One region of the Saccharopolyspora terrae genome, then DNA from elsewhere that is predicted to be linked to it. Evidence: riboswitches for the same ligand, from Rfam matches in the RefSeq annotation. Region 1 holds a riboswitch; each other region holds the start of a gene.
The links. A riboswitch is a leader RNA that binds a small molecule or an ion and turns the genes downstream of it on or off. The one in region 1 is predicted to bind S-adenosylmethionine.
Positions count from the first base shown of each region.

Region 2: it holds a riboswitch for S-adenosylmethionine, as region 1 does, so the genes downstream of both, E1181_RS14810 (aminotransferase class V-fold PLP-dependent enzyme) here and E1181_RS10525 (methionine ABC transporter ATP-binding protein) in region 1, are expected to answer to the same signal.
Region 3: it holds a riboswitch for S-adenosylmethionine, as region 1 does, so the genes downstream of both, thrC (threonine synthase) here and E1181_RS10525 (methionine ABC transporter ATP-binding protein) in region 1, are expected to answer to the same signal.

Region 1 covers NZ_SMKS01000013.1:83-6,637, forward strand. The annotation lists gene E1181_RS10515 (MetQ/NlpA family ABC transporter substrate-binding protein) at 96-902, opposite strand; gene E1181_RS10520 (methionine ABC transporter permease) at 1,004-1,687, opposite strand; gene E1181_RS10525 (methionine ABC transporter ATP-binding protein) at 1,684-2,706, opposite strand; SAM riboswitch class I at 2,949-3,038, opposite strand; gene rsmA (16S rRNA (adenine(1518)-N(6)/adenine(1519)-N(6))-dimethyltransferase RsmA) at 3,213-4,082, opposite strand; gene E1181_RS10535 (resuscitation-promoting factor) at 4,320-5,813, opposite strand; partial or broken gene E1181_RS32070 (transglycosylase family protein) at 6,436-6,555, opposite strand, start outside.
Region 2 covers NZ_SMKS01000022.1:53,812-60,366, forward strand. The annotation lists gene E1181_RS14790 (AsnC family protein) at 1-610, shown strand, start outside; gene E1181_RS14795 (hypothetical protein) at 674-958, opposite strand; gene E1181_RS14800 (RluA family pseudouridine synthase) at 993-1,886, opposite strand; gene lspA (signal peptidase II) at 1,928-2,536, opposite strand; gene E1181_RS14810 (aminotransferase class V-fold PLP-dependent enzyme) at 2,791-4,113, opposite strand; SAM riboswitch class IV at 4,148-4,263, opposite strand; gene ileS (isoleucine--tRNA ligase) at 4,420-6,555, opposite strand, start outside.
Region 3 covers NZ_SMKS01000029.1:61,785-68,339, reverse strand. The annotation lists gene E1181_RS17520 (EamA family transporter) at 1-604, shown strand, start outside; gene holA (DNA polymerase III subunit delta) at 605-1,591, opposite strand; SAM riboswitch class I at 1,689-1,825, shown strand; gene thrC (threonine synthase) at 1,840-3,108, shown strand; gene E1181_RS17505 (DNA internalization-related competence protein ComEC/Rec2) at 3,193-5,535, opposite strand; gene E1181_RS17500 (ComEA family DNA-binding protein) at 5,532-6,338, opposite strand; gene E1181_RS17495 (DegV family protein) at 6,462-6,555, opposite strand, start outside.

The DNA.
Region 1 (6,555 bases):
AGTAATCCGTCACCTGAACACGGCGGTAATCGGACGGGTGAGGGCCGGGGTGGTCGATGGTCGACCGCTCCGGCCCTCGTATCACGCCGCGGGAGTCAGGAGGCGGGGACGACGGCGACGCCGCCCCACTCCTCGTTGATGAAGTCCTTGACCTGCTGGCTGCGCAGCAGCTCGGCGAGCTTGAGCACGCGCGGGTCCTTGGCCAGCGCCGGGCTGGTCACCAGACCGTTGGCGTAGGGGTTGCCCTGCGCGTTCTCCACCAGCAGCGGGTTCGACAGCTTCGCCTTGATCGCGTAGTTGCCGTTGACCACCGCGGCGGCCGCGTCGTCGACCGAACGCGGCAGCTGGTCCGGGGACAGGTCCTTGAGCTGGATGTTCTTCGGGTTCTCCGCGATGGCGGCGTCCAGCCGGGTGCCGACGGCGGCCTCCGGCTTGAGCTTGATCAGACCGCCCTGCTCCAGCAGCTTCAGGCCGCGGAACTGGTTGGCCGGGTCGTTGGACAGCGTCACCGTGGCGCCCGCGGGCAGGTCGGCCAGCGACTTGGCCTGCTTGGAGTAGACGGCCAGCGGCTCCAGGTGCACCGGCTCGATCCAGGTGAACTCGCCACCGCGCTCCTTGCGGTACTCCTCCAGGTACGGCACGTGCTGGAAGTAATTCGCGTCCAGCTCGCCGTTGGCGACGGCCTCGTTCGGCCGGTTGTAGTCGTCGAACTTCTCGATCTCGATGTCGATCCCGGCCTGCTGGGCCAGGTTGTCGTCGACGTACTGCAGGATCTCGCCGTGCGGCGTGGGGCTGACGCCGATCTTCAGCGGCGCGTTGGGGTCTTCGGCGGCGGAACCACCACCGCAAGCGGCCAGCAGAACCCCGGCCGAGGCGAGCAGTGCGGCGAAGCGCAAACGCATGTCGTGCGTCCTTTCAACGAGCCTGTTTTTCAGGCAGGCAGACGTCGCGCACCGTCCTCGTGGGACGGACGCGGGAGAAAACGGGTTCGGTTCCCGGGGATTCAGCCGGCGGCGGTGCGCCGGCGGTCGACGAGCTTGGCGGTGCGATCGGTGATCAGCTGCATCGCGAAGGCCAGCAGTCCCAGCACGACGACGGACCCGTAGAGGATCCGGTCGTCGTAGCCCTGGTAGCCGTCCTGGATCGCGGTCGTGCCCAGGCCACCGCCGCCGATGGCGCCGGCCATCGCGGCGTAGCCGATCAGCGCCACCGCGGTGACGCCGACGGCTCCGACCAGCGCGGCTCGGGCCTCGCCGAGCAGCACCGTCCACACGATCCGCAGCCTGCTGGAACCGGTCGTGATCGCGGCTTCCACCACGGTGAAACCGACCTCGCGCAACGCGTTCTGCGTCAGCCGCGCGAAGAACGGGATCGCACCGATGGTCAGCGGAACGATCACCGCGCTGCTGCCGATCGAGGTCCCGATCAGCAGCCGGGTGAACGACGCCAGCACCACCAGCAGCACCACGAAGGGCACCGAGCGCACCACGTCCACGATCACGCCGAGCACCTTGTTCAGCACCGGTTTCGGGTTCAGCCCGACCGGAGAGGTCAGGTGCAGCAGCACACCCAGCGGCAACCCGCCGACCACGGCCAGCACGGTCGCCACCAGCACCATGTAAAGCGTTTCGAGCGTTGCCTCGCCCAGTAGTTCGCCGACCTCCGACCAGGGGGTCACATCAGTCACGCAGCAGCAACTCCGTCAACGCTCACCGGGGCGCGCCGGACGTGCGCGTCCCGCTCGATCATCCACTTCAGCGCCGCCTCGGAGCGCTCACCGGTCAGGCCGATCTTGAACTTGGCGACCGGGGTGTCACCGAGGCGGGTCAGGCCACCGCCCAGGATCGCCAGGTCGACGGCGAACCGGTTGGAGGCCTCGGGGAGCAGCGCTCCCACTGCGGCGAAGCCGACCAGCACGATCTCGGCGACCACGTCGTGGCGGCCCGAAGTCGGGCGCAGCGACTCGGCCTGGTCGGTCTGGGGCAGCAGGGTGCCGCTGACCTTGCTGCCGGGCTCGGAGACGAGGTCCAGGACCTTGCCGTGCTCGACGACCTGGCCGTCTTCGAGCACCGCGACGTCGTCGGCGATCTTGCGCACCACCGCCATGTCGTGGGTGACCACCAGGACGGTGACGCCGAGCTCGGCACGCGCGCGGTCGAGCACGGTCAGCACCGAGTCGGTGGTGGACGGGTCCAGCGCGGAGGTCGGCTCATCGGCCAGCAGCACCGAGGGCTTGGCCGCCAGCGCGCGGGCGACCGCGATGCGCTGGCGCTGCCCACCGGAGAGCTGGTCCGGGTAGACCGACGCCTTGTCGGTCAGGCCGACGAGGTCGAGGAGTTCGCCGACGCGGTTGCGCCGCTGCGGACCGCCGATGCCGGCGGCCTCCAGCGGCAGCGCGACGTTGCCCGCGGCGGTGCGCTGGCGCAGCAGCGAATCACCTTGCGGCACAACGCCGATCTGCCTGCGAGCGGCGCGCAGGGCCTTGCCGTCCAGCGACACGAGGTCGGTGCCGTCGACGCGGATGGCACCGCCGTCGGGCTTCTCCAGCAGCGCGATGCACCGGGCCAGCGTCGACTTCCCCGCTCCGCTCGGTCCGACCACGCCGCACACCGAACCCGCGTTGACCTCCATCGACACGCCGTCGAGGGCGCGGACGGTGCTGCCGTTGTGCTGGAACGACTTGGTCAGGTTCTCGACTGAGATCACGATCTGCTCCACATCAGCTCGCGATGGCCGCGCCCGCGTTCGGGCAGCAGCCATGGGGAACTTCTAAGGGAAAAGGAAGAGGGGAAGGGCCAGGTCACATCTCGCGACGACAGGCGCAGGTCGTGCGCCTTCCGTGGTCGATGAACCGTCGCTGCGTGAGCAGTTCCCTGATGTGGGGTACCTCGAACCGGGCGTCGCCGGTGGCAGACAGGTTCGCTAACCGCGCGTTGGAATCCACAGCTACTCCATCGGTCCTGGCGTTAGCACCTGCCCGCGATGGGTGGTTGCTGCGGCGTCAACAAGCCAGGTCTCTCAGCCGCTCGGGATGGATTTCCCGAATAGTAGACCCCATCGACAGGGCCCGACGCAAGCTGATAGCAGTCACTGACCGAAATCGTTTGCCACATCACATACCGAGCGGAGCGGGAATTTTTCCGCAGAGGGTGGCGTTTTCGTCACCCTCAGTGATGTAGCAGCGCGTGGCCGCAAGCCGCCGGACGAGTGGTTCAGCTGCTCGACCCGGATGACGCGGCCTCCGCGATCCGGGCGAAATCGGCGATCCGCAACTGCTCTCCGCGCGTCGTCGGGTCGATCCCGGCCGCGCGCAACAGCTCCTCCGCCCGAGCCGCCGAACCGGCCCACCCGGACAGCGCGCCGCGCAACGTCTTGCGCCGCTGCGCGAAGGCGGCGTCCACCACGCGGAAGACGTCCTGCCGCGAGGCGCTCGACGGCGGGTCGACGCGGTGGAAGGAGACCAGCCCGGAGTCCACGTTCGGCACCGGCCAGAACACCTTGCGCGGCACCGGGCCCGCGCGGCGCACGTCGGCGTACCAGGCCGCCTTCGCGCTCGGCACGCCGTAGACGCGGCTGCCGGGCTCGGCGGCCATCCGGTCGGCGACCTCGGACTGGACCATGACCAGCCCCTTGCGCAGGCTCGGCAACTCGGCCAGCAGGTGCAGCACCACGGGCACCGCGACGTTGTAGGGCAGGTTGGCGACCAGCGCCGTCGGCGGCTTCGGGAAGTCGGCCGCCTGGACCCGCAGCGCGTCGGCGGGCAGCACGGTCAGCCGGTCGGCCAGCTGCGGCGCGAATTCCTGAGCCGTGCGCGGCAGCCGCTCAGCCAGGACCGGGTCGATCTCCACGGCGGTGACCGCACCGGCGACCGGGAGCAGCGCGAGCGTCAGCGAGCCCAGGCCGGGACCGACCTCCAGCGCGACGTCGTCGGGGCCGACCTCGGCCGCCGAGACGATGCGGCGCACCGTGTTCGGGTCGTGCACGAAGTTCTGACCGAGCTTCTTCGTCGGTTTGATGCCGAGCTCGTCGGCCAACCGGCGCACGTCGGCCGGCCCCAGCAAAGACGCCCCCTGCTCATCCACGCCGATGAACCTACCCGCGCCGGTTTCGACCAATCTCACCAGGTCGAAGCGGCGAAGCCGCTCTCTCTTCGCCCCACCTGGCAACTCGCACCGCCGCGGGTTCTCAGCGGCTCTCTGGCGAGGACAGCCACTCCGCCGTGTATTGGACATACATCAGGAGTGGCACCCGCAGTCCAGAGAGCCGCTGAGGTTCCGCTACTCGCACCGCTACGCACGATGAGCGGTGCACAGTTCTCGTCAGTCCAGGCCGAGCTTGGAGGAGCAGGACGGCCAGGCGCCGTAGCTGCCTCCGCGGGCGTCGCGGACCTTCTCGGCGACCGCGATCTGCTGCTCGCGGCTGGCCTGGTGCGGGTACGGGGCGTACTGGTCGCCGCCGTAGGCGTCCCAGGTGGACTTGTCGAACTGCAGGCCACCGTAGTAACCGTTGCCGCTGTTCATGGCCCAGTTGCCGGTCGCCTCGCACTGGACGAGCTTGTCCCAGACCGCGCTGTTGGGCGCGGCCTTGCCACCGACGCGGACGACCTTCTCGACCGGCGCCTTGGTGACCTTCTCGTCGATGACCTCGCGCCCCGACTCCTCGCCGTTGCGCGTGGAGACGCGGGTGAACTGGATCTTCTCGCCGGCCTCGCCGGGAGACTCGACCCGCTCCTCGCCCTTGAACATCGAGTTGTCGACGATCTCGCGGACCGGCGGCGGAACCGGCACGGTCACGCTGATCACGGAGCTCTGCAGCCGGTCGATGCGCACCTCGGCGCCGGTGACCAGCTTGGCGTCGGCGCCCGGGGTGACCTTGTCATCCGGACCGAGCTTGAGCTTGCGCTCCTTGACGAGCTCGTCGATGTTGGCGGCGGTGGTGGTCAGCTGCTGCGGCGCACCACTGCCGTCGATGAGCGTGATGTCCTTCTGCGTGCGGACCGACAGCTCCATGCCCTGCTCGGGCACCGGCATGTTGCGGTCGGCGTTGAGGACGGCACCGTCGGCGTTGACGCCGAGCTGGCGCAGGGCCTGCTCGACGGTCACCGAGCGGACCCACTCCTCGCGGACCTCGCCGTCGACGTTGAGCTTGAGAAGGCGACCGCGGTCGAGGGTGATCGTCTCGCCGTGGCCGACCTCGGCCTGCGGGGAGGGGCTCAGCGCGTCGTGCGCGCCGACTCGGATGCCCTGGTCCTCCAGGACCTCGCCCACGGTGTCGTCGTAGGTGTTGACGGTGCGCGTCTGCCCGTCCACCTCGACGGTGACCGACTTGTCCATCGCGGCGGCGGCGCCACCGGTGCCGGTCAAGCTCAGCAGCACACCGGCGACCGCGCCCTTGAGGAAGCGGCGCTTCCAGACGGTCATCGCCTCGGTGACCTGCTGCGGCGGGACGGCGCCCGCCTCGCCCTCGGGCATCGCCTCGAGGAAGTCCATCGGCGGCAGGACGGTCGTCTCGGCGTTGATCAGCCGGATGACCTCGTCGACGTCGATCTCGGCCGTCGCGAGCACGTCCTCGGCGTCGGGGCCGAGCACGTCGTAGACGTCTTGCGGGGTGATCTCGAAAGCGCCCGGCGGGAAGCTCGGGTGCTCGTCGGACCACTGCGGGTCCGGGCGGTCGAGCAGTCCTACCGCGGTGTGCTGCTCGGTCGGCTGGACCGGGGTGAACCAGTCAGTCGCCGCGTCAAAGGAATCGGCCCAGTAGCCGTCGTTCCGCGGGGTCGCGAAACCGGCATGGCTGGGCTCGCCACGTCCGTTCACAGGGTCGTTACCTCCCGAAGGCGCAAAGTCGCGACCGCGAAGAACTGAACGTGAGAAGCGTTGGGCGAGTTCATGTTTCTCGCGCAACCCCTCTCGGTCCTCGCGTGCGCACAACCTTCGTGCTTCGTGTCTGTATCCGACTCCCGCAAGCCAATTGCCGCCTAGTCCGCCGCGAGCTCCTTGCGCTCACCGCAGACTTCCCCGACGTACACCGGCGAGACTAACGGGCGTTCCCCATGACTGGTTGTCATCGGTTACGGGGCCGAGACTCTACCGTGATCATGCGGGGCCGCCAAGGACCCGATTCGGACATGTGAGTCCGATTACGCTTGTTTGCCACGCAACCCGACACGATCTGTAATCAAGATCGGTAAAAATTAGTCCATTCGGGGGGCACCTACAGGATTCGTTAGCCGCGACCTGAGTCGCTTGCGTGACATATAACACGCGGCCGAAAGGCGCTGTAACCCATGATCAACGGGGGTGCGGGCCAGCGAGAACGGCTCCAGACATCGGTTCGGCCCGAGCACGGAGCGCGCTCGGGCCGAACCTCCCCTCCCCACGCACGAGGGAAACGAATTCCCCTCGCGACGATCTTTCGCGTTGTTGCGGCGACTTCACGTCATCGCGGCAGACCCAGCTTCCGCGAGCACGCCGGCCAGGCGCCGTAACCGCCGCGGGCGTCGCGCACCTTCTGCGCGATCTCGATCTGCTGCTCGCGCGACGCGCGATGCGGGTAGCG
Region 2 (6,555 bases), on a different contig from region 1:
CCAGGTGCCCGGGCCGTACCCGGCCTCAGGGCCGTACCCGGTCTCCGGGCCGTACCCGGTCTCCGGGCCACATCAGATGCCCCACCCGCAGCAGCCGGTCGCGCCGACGCCGCCGATGAGCACGTGGGGGCCTCCCGGCTCGGCCGCGTGGGCGCGCGGTGATCAGCCGGCGGCTCCGGCACCTGCCCCGACCGGCAAGGTCGGCACCAAGCTGGACGTCCAAGGCGTCTCGGGCGAGCAGATCAGCATCCAGCTCATCGAGGTCGTCGACCCGGCGGACTTCCTGTTCACCGCGGCCGGGTACGAGCTCCAGCCCGGTGAGCGCTCCGTCGTGGTGCACACCGAGCTGACCAACCACGGTCAGGTGCCGTTCGCGTCGCTGCCCGACATGTACCTGGAACTGGTCACCGAGGACGGTTCTCCGGTGGCCAAGGCCCCGGTGTCGATGTCGTCGCGCCCACCGCACCGGATGGGCGTGCAGCCCGGCGAAACAGCCGGTGGCCACACGGTTTACGTGCTCCCGGAATCCACGGTGCTCTCAGCGGTCCGCTGGACCCCGCAACCCGGCGACCAGCAGCGCACGCTCCTCTGGGACATCACCGACCTCTAGGGTCGCGCGAGAAGCGCGACGCAGCTGCGGTTTCCGCCGCTCGCACCGCCGAGTGAGCGGATCTCAGGAGTCGCGGCGGAAGAAGTCCAGCGGGTTGCGCCGGGACTTCTCGGGACGCTGCTTGCTGCGGTACTGCAGCGTCGGCCAGTCGCCGGCGTCGTTTTTGGGGAGGTCGGGCTCGGGCTCGCCGATGACCGAGGGCGTGGCCGGGCCGACGTCCTGCGCGCTGATCACCTCGCCGAGGCTGTTCAGCCCCTCCGGCGGAGTGTCCAGATCGGCCTGCGGGTCGATCACCGGCATGCCGCGTGGCGGGGTCGGCGTGTCCGATCCCTGAAATTCCTGAGCCATCGGACCCCCTTCGTCGCGCGATCCGATCACCACGTTACCCGGTCCAGCCGTCCTGATCGCGCAACTCGTCCAGTGCGTTCTGCAAGTCGTCCGGGTACTCGCTCTCGAACTGGACCCACCCGCCCGAGGGGTGTTCGAAGGCCAGGCTCCGGGCGTGCAGCCACTGCCGGGTGATGGCCAGCCGCCGGGCCAGCACCGGATCGGCGCCGTAGGTGAGGTCGCCGACGCAGGGGTGCTTGATCGCCGAGAAGTGCACCCGGATCTGGTGGGTGCGGCCGGTTTCCAGCTTGACGTCGATCAGCGAGGCGGCGCGGAACGCCTCCACCGTCTGGTAGTGGGTGATGCTCGGCTTGCCGCCGGTGACCACCGCGAACTTGTAGTCGTGCCGCGGGTGCCGGTCGATCGGGGCGTCGATGGTGCCCCGGCTCGGGTCGGGCAGGCCCTGCACGACCGCGTGGTAGCGCTTCTCGACGGTGCGCTCCTTGAACGCGCGCTTGAGCACCGTGTAGGCGTGCTCGCTCTTGGCGACCACCATCACGCCGGTCGTGCCCGCGTCGAGGCGGTGCACGACGCCCTGGCGCTCCGCGGCGCCCGAGGTGGCGATCTGCACGCCCGCCGCGGCCAGGCCGCCGACGACGGTCGGGCCCTCCCAGCCGGGGCTGGGGTGGACGGCGACGCCGATCGGCTTGTCGATCACGACGATGTCGTCGTCCTGGTGCAGGATCTTCATGCCCTCGACCGGCACGGCCACCACCTGCAGCGGCTGCTCGGCGGCAGGCAGGGTGATCTCCAGCCAGGAGCCGGCGATCAGCCGGTCGGACTTGCCCGCCGGGCTGCCGTCGACCAGCACGTCACCGGCCTCGGCGAGTCCGGCCACGGCGCTGCGGGACAGGCCGAGCAGCTTGGACAGGCCCGCGTCGATCCGCATGCCTTCCAAGCCCTCCGGCACGGGGAGGTTGCGGAGTTCGCTCACGACTTGTCGGCCTTCTGCTTGCGGTGGATCGTCCCGTCGAAGTCGCGGCCCAGCAGCGACAGCAGCACCACGAGGATGCCGCCGCAGGTGATGCAGCTGTCCGCGACGTTGAACACCGGGAACACCTGGCCACCGGGCGCCAGGAAGGACAGGAAGTCCACCACGTGGCCCTGCAGCGGGCCGGGGGCCCGGAACAGCCGGTCGCCGAGGTTGCCGCAGGCACCGCCGAGCACCAGGCCCAGGCCCACGGCCCAGCCCGGCGAGCGCAGCTTCGGCGCCAGCCACACGATCACGCCGACCACGGCGATGGCGAGCAGCGCGAGCAGCCAGGTCAGGCCGGTGGCCATCGAGAACGCGGCACCGGGGTTGCGGAGCACGTCGAGGTAGAACAGGCCGCCGAGCACCTTCACCGGCGGGTTGCCCTCCAGGTTGGCGACCACGGCGATCTTGGTCACCACGTCCAGGGCCAGCCCGACCGCCGCCACTCCGAACAGCAGCGCCAGCAGCTTCCGGGGCGCACCCTTCGGTGCGTCCGCGGGCGGGTTGGTCCCGGCGGACTCCGACGTGGAGGACGCCTGCTCAGAGGGTGGGTGCTCGGTGCTCACGCCACCATTGTCCCCGACCCGGATGAACACCGGCGCACCAGGACCGCCACGCCCGGGCTCAGTCGAACTTCGCGCGAAGTTCGACGCCGAAACTTCACCTTCGAATTTCGCGCGAAATTCGAATCCCCCCACGCGCCCGGGAGTGTCTGTGCAGTTCAAGGCCCGATTCGAGCCTGCGTTTCGAATTTCGCGCGAAATTCGACCTTGGGGCGCCGCCGTCGAATTTCGCGCGAAATTCGACTTCTGTCGCTCGTTCAGGGCAGGAACGGCGGTAGCGGGCGCTGGTCGTCGACGGGCTCCCAGCGGCCGTCCACCTGCCGGTAGGTCGTCGCGGGCCCCTCGGCGACCAGGGACTTCAGGGCCGCGACGAGGCGGTCGACGTGCTCGGCCGTGGTGCCGAGACCGATGCTGACGCGCAGCGCCCGCTCGGCGTCCGCACCCGCTCGGGCCAGCAGGTTCTTGGTGCCCAGGTGGGCGCAGAACAGGCCGTCGCGGACGCCGATGGCGTGCTCGGCCGACAGCGCGGCGGCGATCAGGCCCGGGTCCTGCCCGTCGATGGTGAAGCTGACGACGCCCACCCGGTCGTGCCCGGTGCCGAACAGGCTCAGCTCGCGCAGCCCGGGGATCTCGGCCAGACCCGCGCGCAGGCGGCTGAGCAGCGAGGACTCGTGCTCGACGACGCCCTCCCACCGGGTGGCGAAGGTGCGGCAGGCGGTGGCCAGGGCGTGCACGCCGACGGTGTTGGGCGAGCCCGCCTCGTGCCGCTCGGGACCGGTGGTCCAGCTGACCGCGCGCTCGTTGACCGCGCGGGTCGCGCCACCCCCGGCGAGGTAGGGGTCCGCGGCGTTGAGCCAGTCGGCGCGGCCGATCAGGGCCCCGGCGCCGAAGGGGGCGTAGAGCTTGTGGCCGGACAAGGCGGCGTAGTCGACGTCGAGCTCGGCGAGGCGGATCGGGCGGTGCGGCGCGAGCTGCGCGGCGTCCAGCACGGTCCGGGCTCCCCGGCGGCGGGCGACGCGGGCGAGCTCGGCGACCGGCCACAGCTCGCCGGTGACGTTGCAGGCCCCGGTCAGCACGGCCAGCCGCGGCCCCTCCGGGCACTCGCCCAGCGCCGCGTCCAGGGCGGCGACCGCGTCGGCGGGCGTCTCGGGAGCGGGGATGCGGCGGACGTTGCGCCAGGGCAGCAGCGCGGCGTGGTGCACGGTGTCGAACACGACCACCGAGGTGCCGCGCGGGACGGCCGAGGCCAGCAGGTTCAGCGCGTCGGTGGTGTTGCGGGTGAACACGACCTCGTCGCCCTGGCGGGCTCCGGCGAAGTCCAGCAGCACCTGGCGCGCGCCCTCGTAGACCCGGGTGCACACCTGCGAGGCGAACCCGGCACCCCGGTGCACGCTGGCGTAGTACGGCAGCAGCTCGTCCACGGCGTCGCGCACGGCCGACAGGCAGGGGGCGCTGGCGGCGTGGTCGAGGTTGGCGTAGTTCGCGGTTCCGCCGGTGACCAGGGGAACTCGCAGTCCGGATCCGACCACGCCGGGAACGGCGACGGACTGGCTCGGAACATCGATGACGGCTGAAGACATCGCGACCCTCCCGGGGCCTCGAGGGCCCTCGGCGGGCCCGCGCTTGCCGAGCCGCACTGCGCGACCGGCCAGGTCTTCACCCGGGGCACCCCACCGCGGTAGGAGGGTTGCCGGCCAGCAAGCCGGGGCTTGACGCTGGCACTCATGACCTTCGCGGCGAAGGCTAGCGCCTCACCCCGCTCCACGACAACGCCGTCCCACTTCGTGGGCAACGGGCGATCGAGCCCGATCATGAACGGTTCATCCCTGTCGCGCGAAAGAGGCCCCGGGAGCGGGCTCCCGGGGCCTCGACGCGCGAAAGCGGGATCAGACGCGGGAGACCGCGACCTTGACCTCCACGCCGTCGCCGACGGTGCCGATGGCGGCGTCGGCCGCGTCGCCGGGGTTGACCGCGTCGGCGAGGGTCTCGCCCGCGATGAACTCGCGGTGCGCCTCGACCGCCTCGACCACCTCGGCCGGGGCCTCGACGACGACCGTGATGCGGTCCGAGACCTCGAAACCGGCGTCCTTGCGGGCGTTCTGGATCACCCGGACGACGTCGCGGGCCAAGCCCTCGGCCGCCAGCTCCGGCGTGACGTCGGTGTCCAGCACGACCAGCCCGTCACCGCCCGGCAGCGCCGCAGCGGCACCGGAGTCGGTCGAGACCAGCCGCTCGGTGAACTCGCCCTCCTGCAGCTCGATGCCGGCGGCGACCACAGTGGACCCGCGGTGCTGCCAATCACCGGCCTTGACGGCCTTGATCACGGTCTGCACGTCCTTGCCCAACCGCGGACCGGCCGCGCGGGCGTTGACCGCGATCTCGAAGTGACCGTGCGCGGCCACGTCGGTGCTCAGCTCCAGGCCCTTGACGTTGACCTCGTCGCTGATCAGGTCGGCGAACGGGCGCAGCGCCTCGGCCTCCGGCGTGGCCACCACCAGCGAGGCCAGCGGCAGCCGGACCCGCAGCTTGTTGGACTTGCGCAGCGCCAGCGCCGAGGAGCACACCTGCCGCACCTGGTCCATCGCCGACACCAGCGCGGCGTCCGCGGGCAGCTCGTCCACGAGCGGCCAGTCGGTCAGGTGCACCGAGCGGCCGCCGGTGAGCCCGCGCCACACCGCCTCGGCGGTCAGCGGCAGCAGCGGGGCCACCACCCGGCAGGTCACCTCCAGCACGGTGTGCAGCGTGTCGATCGCGTCCTTGTCGCCCGCCCAGAACCGGTCCCGGGAGCGGCGCACGTACCAGTTGGTCAGCACCTCCAGGAACTCCCGCACGTTCGCGGTCGCGGTCGCCAGGTCCAGCGAGTCCATCGAGGACTGCACGTCGCCGACCAGCTCGTGGGTCTTGGCCAGCACGTAGCGGTCGAGCACGTGCTCGCTGTCGGTGCGGAACTCCCCGCTGACGCCCTCGGCGTTGGCGTAGAGCGCGAGGAAGTACCAGGAGTTCCACAGCGGCAGCACCGCCTGGCGCACCGCGTCCCGGATGCCCCGCTCGGTGACGACCAGGTCGCCGCCGCGCAGGATCGGGCTCGACATCAGGAACCAGCGCATCGCGTCGGAACCGTCGCGGTCGAAGACCTCGTTGACGTCCGGGTAGTTCTTCTTGGACTTCGACATCTTCAGCCCGTCGTGGCCCAGCACGATGCCGTGCGCCACCACGTTGCTGAACGCCGGCCGGTCGAACAGCGCCGTGGCCAGCACGTGCAGCGTGTAGAACCAGCCGCGGGTCTGGCCGTGGTACTCGACGATGAAGTCACCCGGGAAGTGGTGCTCGAACCACTCCGCGTTCTCCATCGGGTAGTGGACCTGCGCGAACGGCATCGAGCCCGACTCGAACCAGCAGTCCAGCACCTCCGGCACCCGGCGCATCGTCGACTTGCCGGTCGGGTCGTCCGGGTTGGGCCGGGTCAGCTCGTCGATCTCCGGGCGGTGCAGGTTCGTCGGCCGCACCCCGAAGTCGCGTTCGAGCTCGTCCAGCGAACCGTAGACGTCGGTGCGCGGGTGCTCGGGGTCGTCGGAGACCCACACCGGGATCGGCGAACCCCAGTACCGGTTCCGCGAGATGTTCCAGTCGCGGGCGTTCTCCAGCCACTTGCCGAACTGGCCGTCGCGGATGTGCGAGGGAACCCAGTTGATGTGCTTGTTGAGCTCGACCATCCGGTCCTTGAACTGGCTCACGGCCACGAACCAGGACGACACCGCCCGCTGGATCAGCGCGTTGTCGCAGCGCCAGCAGTGCGGGTACTGGTGGTCGTAGGTCTCGTGGCGCAGCAGCAGACCGCGGTCCTTGAGGTCGCGGGCGATGTGCTTGTTGGCGTCGAAGACCTGCATGCCCTCGAACGGCGGCACCTCGGCGGTGAACTTGCCGTGCGCGTCCACCGGGACGACCGGCACGATGTCGGCGGCGTCGGTGACGAGCTTGTCGTCCTCACCGAAAGCCGGTGCGATGTGCACGATCCCGGTGCC
Region 3 (6,555 bases), on a different contig from region 1:
CGTCGGCGACATGTCCGTGGTGTACCCGCTGGCCAGGGGTACCGGGCCGATGCTGTCGATGCTGGTGGCGGTGCTGGTGCTGCACGAGCGGCCGGGATGGCTCGGGGTGTGCGGCGGCGTGCTGGTCGTCGCCGGAGTCTTCGTGATCGGTCTGTCCGACGGGATGCCGCGCGCCGGGGCGAACCTCGCCGGAGTCGGGTTCGGACTGCTGACCGGAGCGCTGATCGCGACCTACACGGTGTGGGACGCGCACGCCGTGACCGGGCTGGCGCTGTCACCGCTGCTGTTCGACTGGGCCAACAACCTCTCGCGCAGCGCCATGCTCGCGCCCTACGCCGCACGGCGGCGCGGTGCGCTCGCGCGGATCTGGGCCGAGCACCGGCGGGAGATCCTCGCCGTCGGACTGCTGTCTCCCCTGGCCTACATCCTGGTGCTGTTCGCGATGCAGATGGCACCGGTGAGCCTGGTGGCCCCGGCGCGCGAGCTGAGCATCGTCATCGCCGGGCTGCTGGCCTGGCGGCTGCTCGGCGAAGCGCAGCCGGTGCGGCGGATGACCGGCGCGGTCGTGGTGCTCGCCGGTGTGGTGCTGCTCGGCGTGGCGTGATCAGTTGCGCTGGTTGCGCAGCGAGACCAGGCGCAGGACCGTCTTCTCCAGCGCGTAGTCGGCGTCGGCGGCCATGCCCTTCACGCCAGCGTTGACCTCGGCGACGACCTGCAGCGCCGCCGCCAGGCTCGTCGGCGTCCAGCCGCGCGACTGCGACTGGGCCTTCTTGACCTTCCAGGCGGGCATGCCGAGATCGCCTGCCAGGCGGTAGGGATCGTTGCGCCCTCCCGCAGCCGCGACGCGGCCGATCGTGCGGACCGAGTCGGCGAGGGCGTCGGCGATGAGCACGTGCGGCACGCCGAGCTGGATCGCCCAGCGCAGCGCTTCAAGAGCGCCGGCACGGTCCCCGACCACGGCCTTCTCCGCGACGGCGAACCCCGTCACCTCGGCGCGGCCCCGGTAGTAGCGGCCGACCGCGTCCGCGTCGATCTTGCCGCCGGTGTCGGCCACCAGCTGCGAGGCCGCAGCCGACAGCTCCCGCAGGTCCGAGCCGACCGCCTCGATCAGCGCGCTGACCCCGCCGGAGTCGGACTTGCCGCCTGCGCGGCGGATCTCGTCGCGGACGAACGCCTCGCGGTCGGCGGGTTTGGTGAGCTTCTTGCACTCGGTGACCCGGGCGCCGACCTTCTTCAGCGCGTTGGGCAGTTCCTTGGCGTGCTTGGCCCGCCCGCCACCGTTGTGCAGGACGATCAGGGTCACGCCCTCGGCCGGTTGCTTGGCGTGCAGCAGCAAGGCCTCGGCGATCTCCTTTCCGGCGTCCTGCGCCGATTCGATCGCCAGCACGCGAGCCTCTGCGAACAGCGAGGGACTCAGCATTTCGGCCAGCTCCGGAGGGGTGAGCTCACTCACCTTCACCCTGCTGAAATCGGCCTCCGGATCGGCCGCTCGGGCTGCCCCGACCGCAGCCCACATCGCGCGCTCCACCAGCAGCTCTTCGTCTCCGAGAACCAAGTGCAGCGGGTCCGCGACAACGGTCGGTGAGCTCATGGAGCAATGGTCCCACGGGCCCGCGACAGTCTCGCCATCTGGATGCGCACTGGCCAGGAATGCATTCGTTCAACTAACGTTGCCCTCACAACCGAATAGCTCATCCAGAGGGGCAGAGGGAACGGCCCGTTGAAGCCCCGGCAACCGTTCGTCCGCTGCATCGTGCAAAAAACCGGCGCGAGGTCACGGACGGAACAGGTGCCAATTCCGACCCGTCCGCGGGACAGATGAGGAGAGGACCTCGCGCGATGACTGCTGCTGCCCCCGCCAACACGACCGCCGGCAAGAAGTTCGATCTCGGCAACGCCGTCGAACTGGTGTCCAAGGAAGAGGGGCACCGGCAGCCGCTGGCCCCCGAATTCGTCTCCCTCGAAGACTTCTCGCCACTTGAGGTCGCCTACGACTTCGGCAAGATCCGCCGCGAGGAGATCGAGGCCGGTCCGCGGTCGATCTGGCGCTACAAGCAGTTCCTGCCGGTTCCCGGCAACGTCGACCAGATCCCGAACACCGAGCCCGGCTGTACCCGCTTGATCCAGGCGGACAACCTCGCCAAGGCCCTCGGCGTGAAGAAGATCTGGATCAAGGACGACACCGGCAACCCCACGCACTCCTTCAAGGACCGCGTCGTCGCCGTCGCACTGGCCGCCGCCCGCGAGTTCGGTTTCAAGGTGCTGGCCTGCCCGTCGACCGGCAACCTCGCCAACGCCGTGGCCGCCGCCGCTGCCCGCGCCGGCTGGGACTCGGTCGTGCTGGTGCCCAAGACCCTCGAGCGCGCCAAGATCCTGATGAGCGCGGTCTACGACGGCTCGCTGCTGGCCGTCGACGGGAACTACGACGACGTCAACCGGCTCGCGACCGAGCTCGCCGGCGAGCACGAGGACTGGGCGTTCGTCAACGTCAACGTCCGGCCCTACTACTCCGAGGGCTCCAAGACCCTGGCCTTCGAGGTCGCCGAGCAGCTGGGCTGGCGCATCCCCGAGCAGATCGTGGTGCCGATCGCCTCCGGCTCGCAGCTGACCAAGGTCTACAAGGGCTTCAACGAGTTCGCCCAGGTCGGCCTGGTCGACGAGAGCCCGGTGAAGATCTTCGGCGCGCAGGCCTCGGGCTGCTCCCCGGTCTCCACCGCCTTCCGCAACGGCCACGACGTCGTGCAGCCGGTCAAGCCGGACACCATCGCCCGCTCGCTGGCCATCGGCGCCCCCGCCGACGGTCCGTACGTGCTCGACATCGTCCGCAAGACCGGCGGTGCCATCGAGGACGTCACCGACGACGAGGTCCGCGCCGGCATCCGCCTGCTGGCCCGCACCGAGGGCATCTTCGCCGAGACCGCCGGTGGCGTGACCGTGGCGACCGCCAAGAAGCTCATCGAGGCCGGCAAGATCGACCCGGACGCCGAGACGGTCCTGCTGATCACCGGTGACGGCCTCAAGACCCTGGACGCCGTCGAGGGCGAGCTCGGCCCGAAGGCCACCGTCGCCCCGACCACCGAGTCGGTGAACCAGGCGCTCGGCCTCTGATTCAGTTGTAGGCGAATCCTCCTCTCTCAAGGGTGGGTGGTGTCCCGACGGGACGCCACCCACCTTTTCGTCCACTTCGGACGCTCAGTTGTCGGTGGCGCGCAGCGGGTCTCCGCGTGCGACGAACCGAGGTCCTTGCGGCCCGGGCAGGACCGCGATGTCTCCTTCCTGGTCGGTGCGCAGCACCCGGGTGCCCGCGCGGGCCAGCGTGTCGATCACGAACGGGTTCGGGTGCCCGTAGTCGTTGCCCGCGCCGACGCTGATCAGCGCGAGCCTCGGCCGCACCGCCCGCAGGAAGCGCGGTGTCGTGTAACGGGATCCGTGGTGCGGAACCTTGAGCACGTCCGCTCGCAGATCCGCGCCGGAGGACACCAGACGCCCCTGCCCCGGCAGCTCCACGTCACCGGTGAGCAGCACGCGCCCCGCCGGGGTGGTCGCGCGGATCACCAGCGACGCATCGTTGGCGTCGTCGGCGGTCTGCGTGCGGGTCACGCCCGGATCGGGCGCGAGGACGTCGAGCACGAGACCAGGCCACGCCAGCCGCTGCCCGGCCTGCAGGGTGACGATCGGCGTGCGGTGCGCGCGGGTGTCGCGCACCAGGTCGTCGAAGGCCCACTCCGGTTCGCGCAACGGCCCGATCGCCACCGCACCGACCGGGATCTCGCCCAGCACCGTGCGCAGGCCGCTGACGTGGTCGGCGTGCAGGTGCGTGAGCACCGCCATCGACACCCGGCGAATCCCCAGGCGCCGCAGGCAGTTCGACGCCCGGCGCGGGTCCGGGCCGGTGTCGACCACGACGGCTTCCTCCGGTCTCCCGGTCGCCAGCACCAGTCCGTCGCCCTGCCCCACGTCGCAGGCCACCACGCTCCAGCCCTGCGCAGGCCAGCCCGGGAGCATGGTGCGCACCGGCAGCACGACCAGCGCGCTGAGCAGCACCGCGACCACCGCGAGCAGCCGAATCCTCCTTCCTCGCAACGCGATCAACCCCACCAGCAGCAGGACCGCCAGCAGCAGTCCACCGCCGGTGCCCGTCGGCCAGTCGAACACCGCGCCCGGCACCGCCGAGGCGCGGTCGGCGACCAGCAGCACCCACTCCAACTCCGGTCCGGCCAGCACGACACCGACCGCCGCCGCCCACGTCGACACCGGTGCGATGACGGTGGCCAGCACGCCGAACACCGTCGCCGGGGCGATCACCGGCGCCGTCAGCAGGTTGGCCGGCACCGCCACCAGGCTCACGCCTCCGGAGATCGCGGCGATCAACGGCGCGGTGACCACGTGCGCGGCCACCGGAACCGCGACCGCCTCGGCCAGCCCGGCCGGCACGCCGCGCGCCCGCAACGCCGCCGCCCACACCGGCGCCAGCAGCACCAGGCCCGCCGTGGCCGCGACCGACAGGGCGAACCCCGCGCTGACCGCCAGCTCCGGCAGCAGGAGCAGCAACCCGATCACGCTCGCCGCCAGCGCGGGCAGCGCAGAGCGCCGACGGCCCAGCACCAGCGCGAGCAGCGTGATGGCTCCCATCACCGCGGCCCGCAGCACGCTCGGTTCGGGTCCGGTCAGCCCGACGAACCCGATCAGCGCCGCACCCGCGCCCAGCGCGCAGACCACCGGCCCCATGCCCAGCAAGCGCAGCAGCACCAGGACCGCACCGCACACGATCGCCAAGTTCGCCCCCGAGACGGCCGTGAGGTGGCTCAGGCCCGCCGTCTCGAACTCCTGCTCCACCTCCGGGGCCAGCCCGCTGGTGTCGCCGACGACCAGTCCCGGCAGCAGTCCGGCCGCTTCCGGCCCCAGGTGCCGCCCCGCGATCTCGCGCAGTCCCGCACGCATGTCCGCGGCCACGCGCTGCCACTCCGGTGGCGCAGCGACCTCGCCCGGAGCCCGGTAGACCGGGACCACCGCCACGACGAGCTGTCCGTCGCGCGGCGGCGCCACCTTGCCCCGGACGGTGAGCCGCTGCCCGGCGATCAGTCCGCGCCACGACTCGGTCGGCACCAGCAGCACCACCGAACCGCCTGCCGCGTACCGGCGTCCGGCGATCTCGGCGGTCACGAGCTCCGCTCTGGCCAGCGAGCGGTCCTGCGCCCGGCTGGCGCCGAACGCCGCCCCTCGCAGCGGAGCCGGCGCGGCCGCCAGCTCCACCCGCAACACCACCTGTTCACCGGCGCCCGCCGCACGGCGGAGCGGATGTTCCTCGACGTCGTGGGCCCGGATCGCGATGCCGGTCGCCGACACCGCGGCGAGCAGCAGAACCACCAGCACCGCCTTGGGCCCCGACCGCCGCGAGATCATCAGGACCACCGGGAACGCCGCCGCCAGCGCCGTCACCGCGGCCGGCACCCAGCCCGCCAGCAGACCGAGCAGCGTCACCGCCCAGACCGCCGCTGCCGCCGGTACCAGCCGCAGGTCAAGCCGCCGGATCACACCCGCACCAGATCGCGCAGCTTGGACAGCCGGGCTTCGCCGATCCCCCCGACGTCCCGGAGCTGATCCACCGAGCCGAAGCGGCCGTGTTCGGTGCGCCACTGCAGGATTCGCTCGGCGGTGACCTCGCCGATCCCTGGTAGTCCATCGAGCTGCTCCTTCGTCGCGGTGTTGAGATCGACCTTGCCGTCGCCGCCGGCATCCGCGCCGGTCTGCCCTGGCCGGGCCTCCGGTGGCACCGGGATGGCGACGTAGAGCTGCTCGCCGTCGGCCAGACGGCGAGCGAGGTTGAGCCCGGTCAGGTCGGTGTCGGGAAGCGGACCGCCCGCAGCCGACACCGCGTCGGCAACGCGCGCACCGGCCGAGACCGTGACCAGACCGGGGCGCTGAACTCGGCCGACGACGCTGACCACCAGCTCCGCCGGAGCGGCGGCGCTGGTCGACACCGGTGGTGGCGGAGCGGGAAGCGGTGGCGGAGCGGACTCGGCCGTCGGGCGGCCGGACCAGGCGAGGACGAGCACACCGAGCAGCACGAGGGCCGCCACCAACGACAGCGCGAGCACACCGGCGCGACCGGGGTCCACCCTCGACCTCAGCAGGGATTCGGGCAGCCACCGCTCGGCGAGCCGCGACAGCGGCGAACTTCGGCCGCCGCCGGGCGGTTTCACCGAGTAGTTGGGCTGGAGTCGTCGCGTCGGCTCGTCGTGCTCGGCCTCGCGGCGCAGCGTCTGCAACCGGGACCGGGTGTCGAGCTGCTCGTAGGAGTCGTCGTCAACGGCGCGGAAGAACTTGGTGTCGAACATGCCGTCGACGGTAGCGCGTACGAAACGCGTTGCGCACCATCATTTTTCGTGTATCTGACTACTGTGGACCGAAGCTCGCCGAGATTCAGCTCGATGGTGTGGAATCCGCGCCCCGAAGGGTTTTCACGCGCCGAAACGCCACCCGTTCGGGAGAACCACCACGCCCACGGATCCGGGGCCGATGTGCGCCCCGATGACCGCGCCGACCTCCGAGACG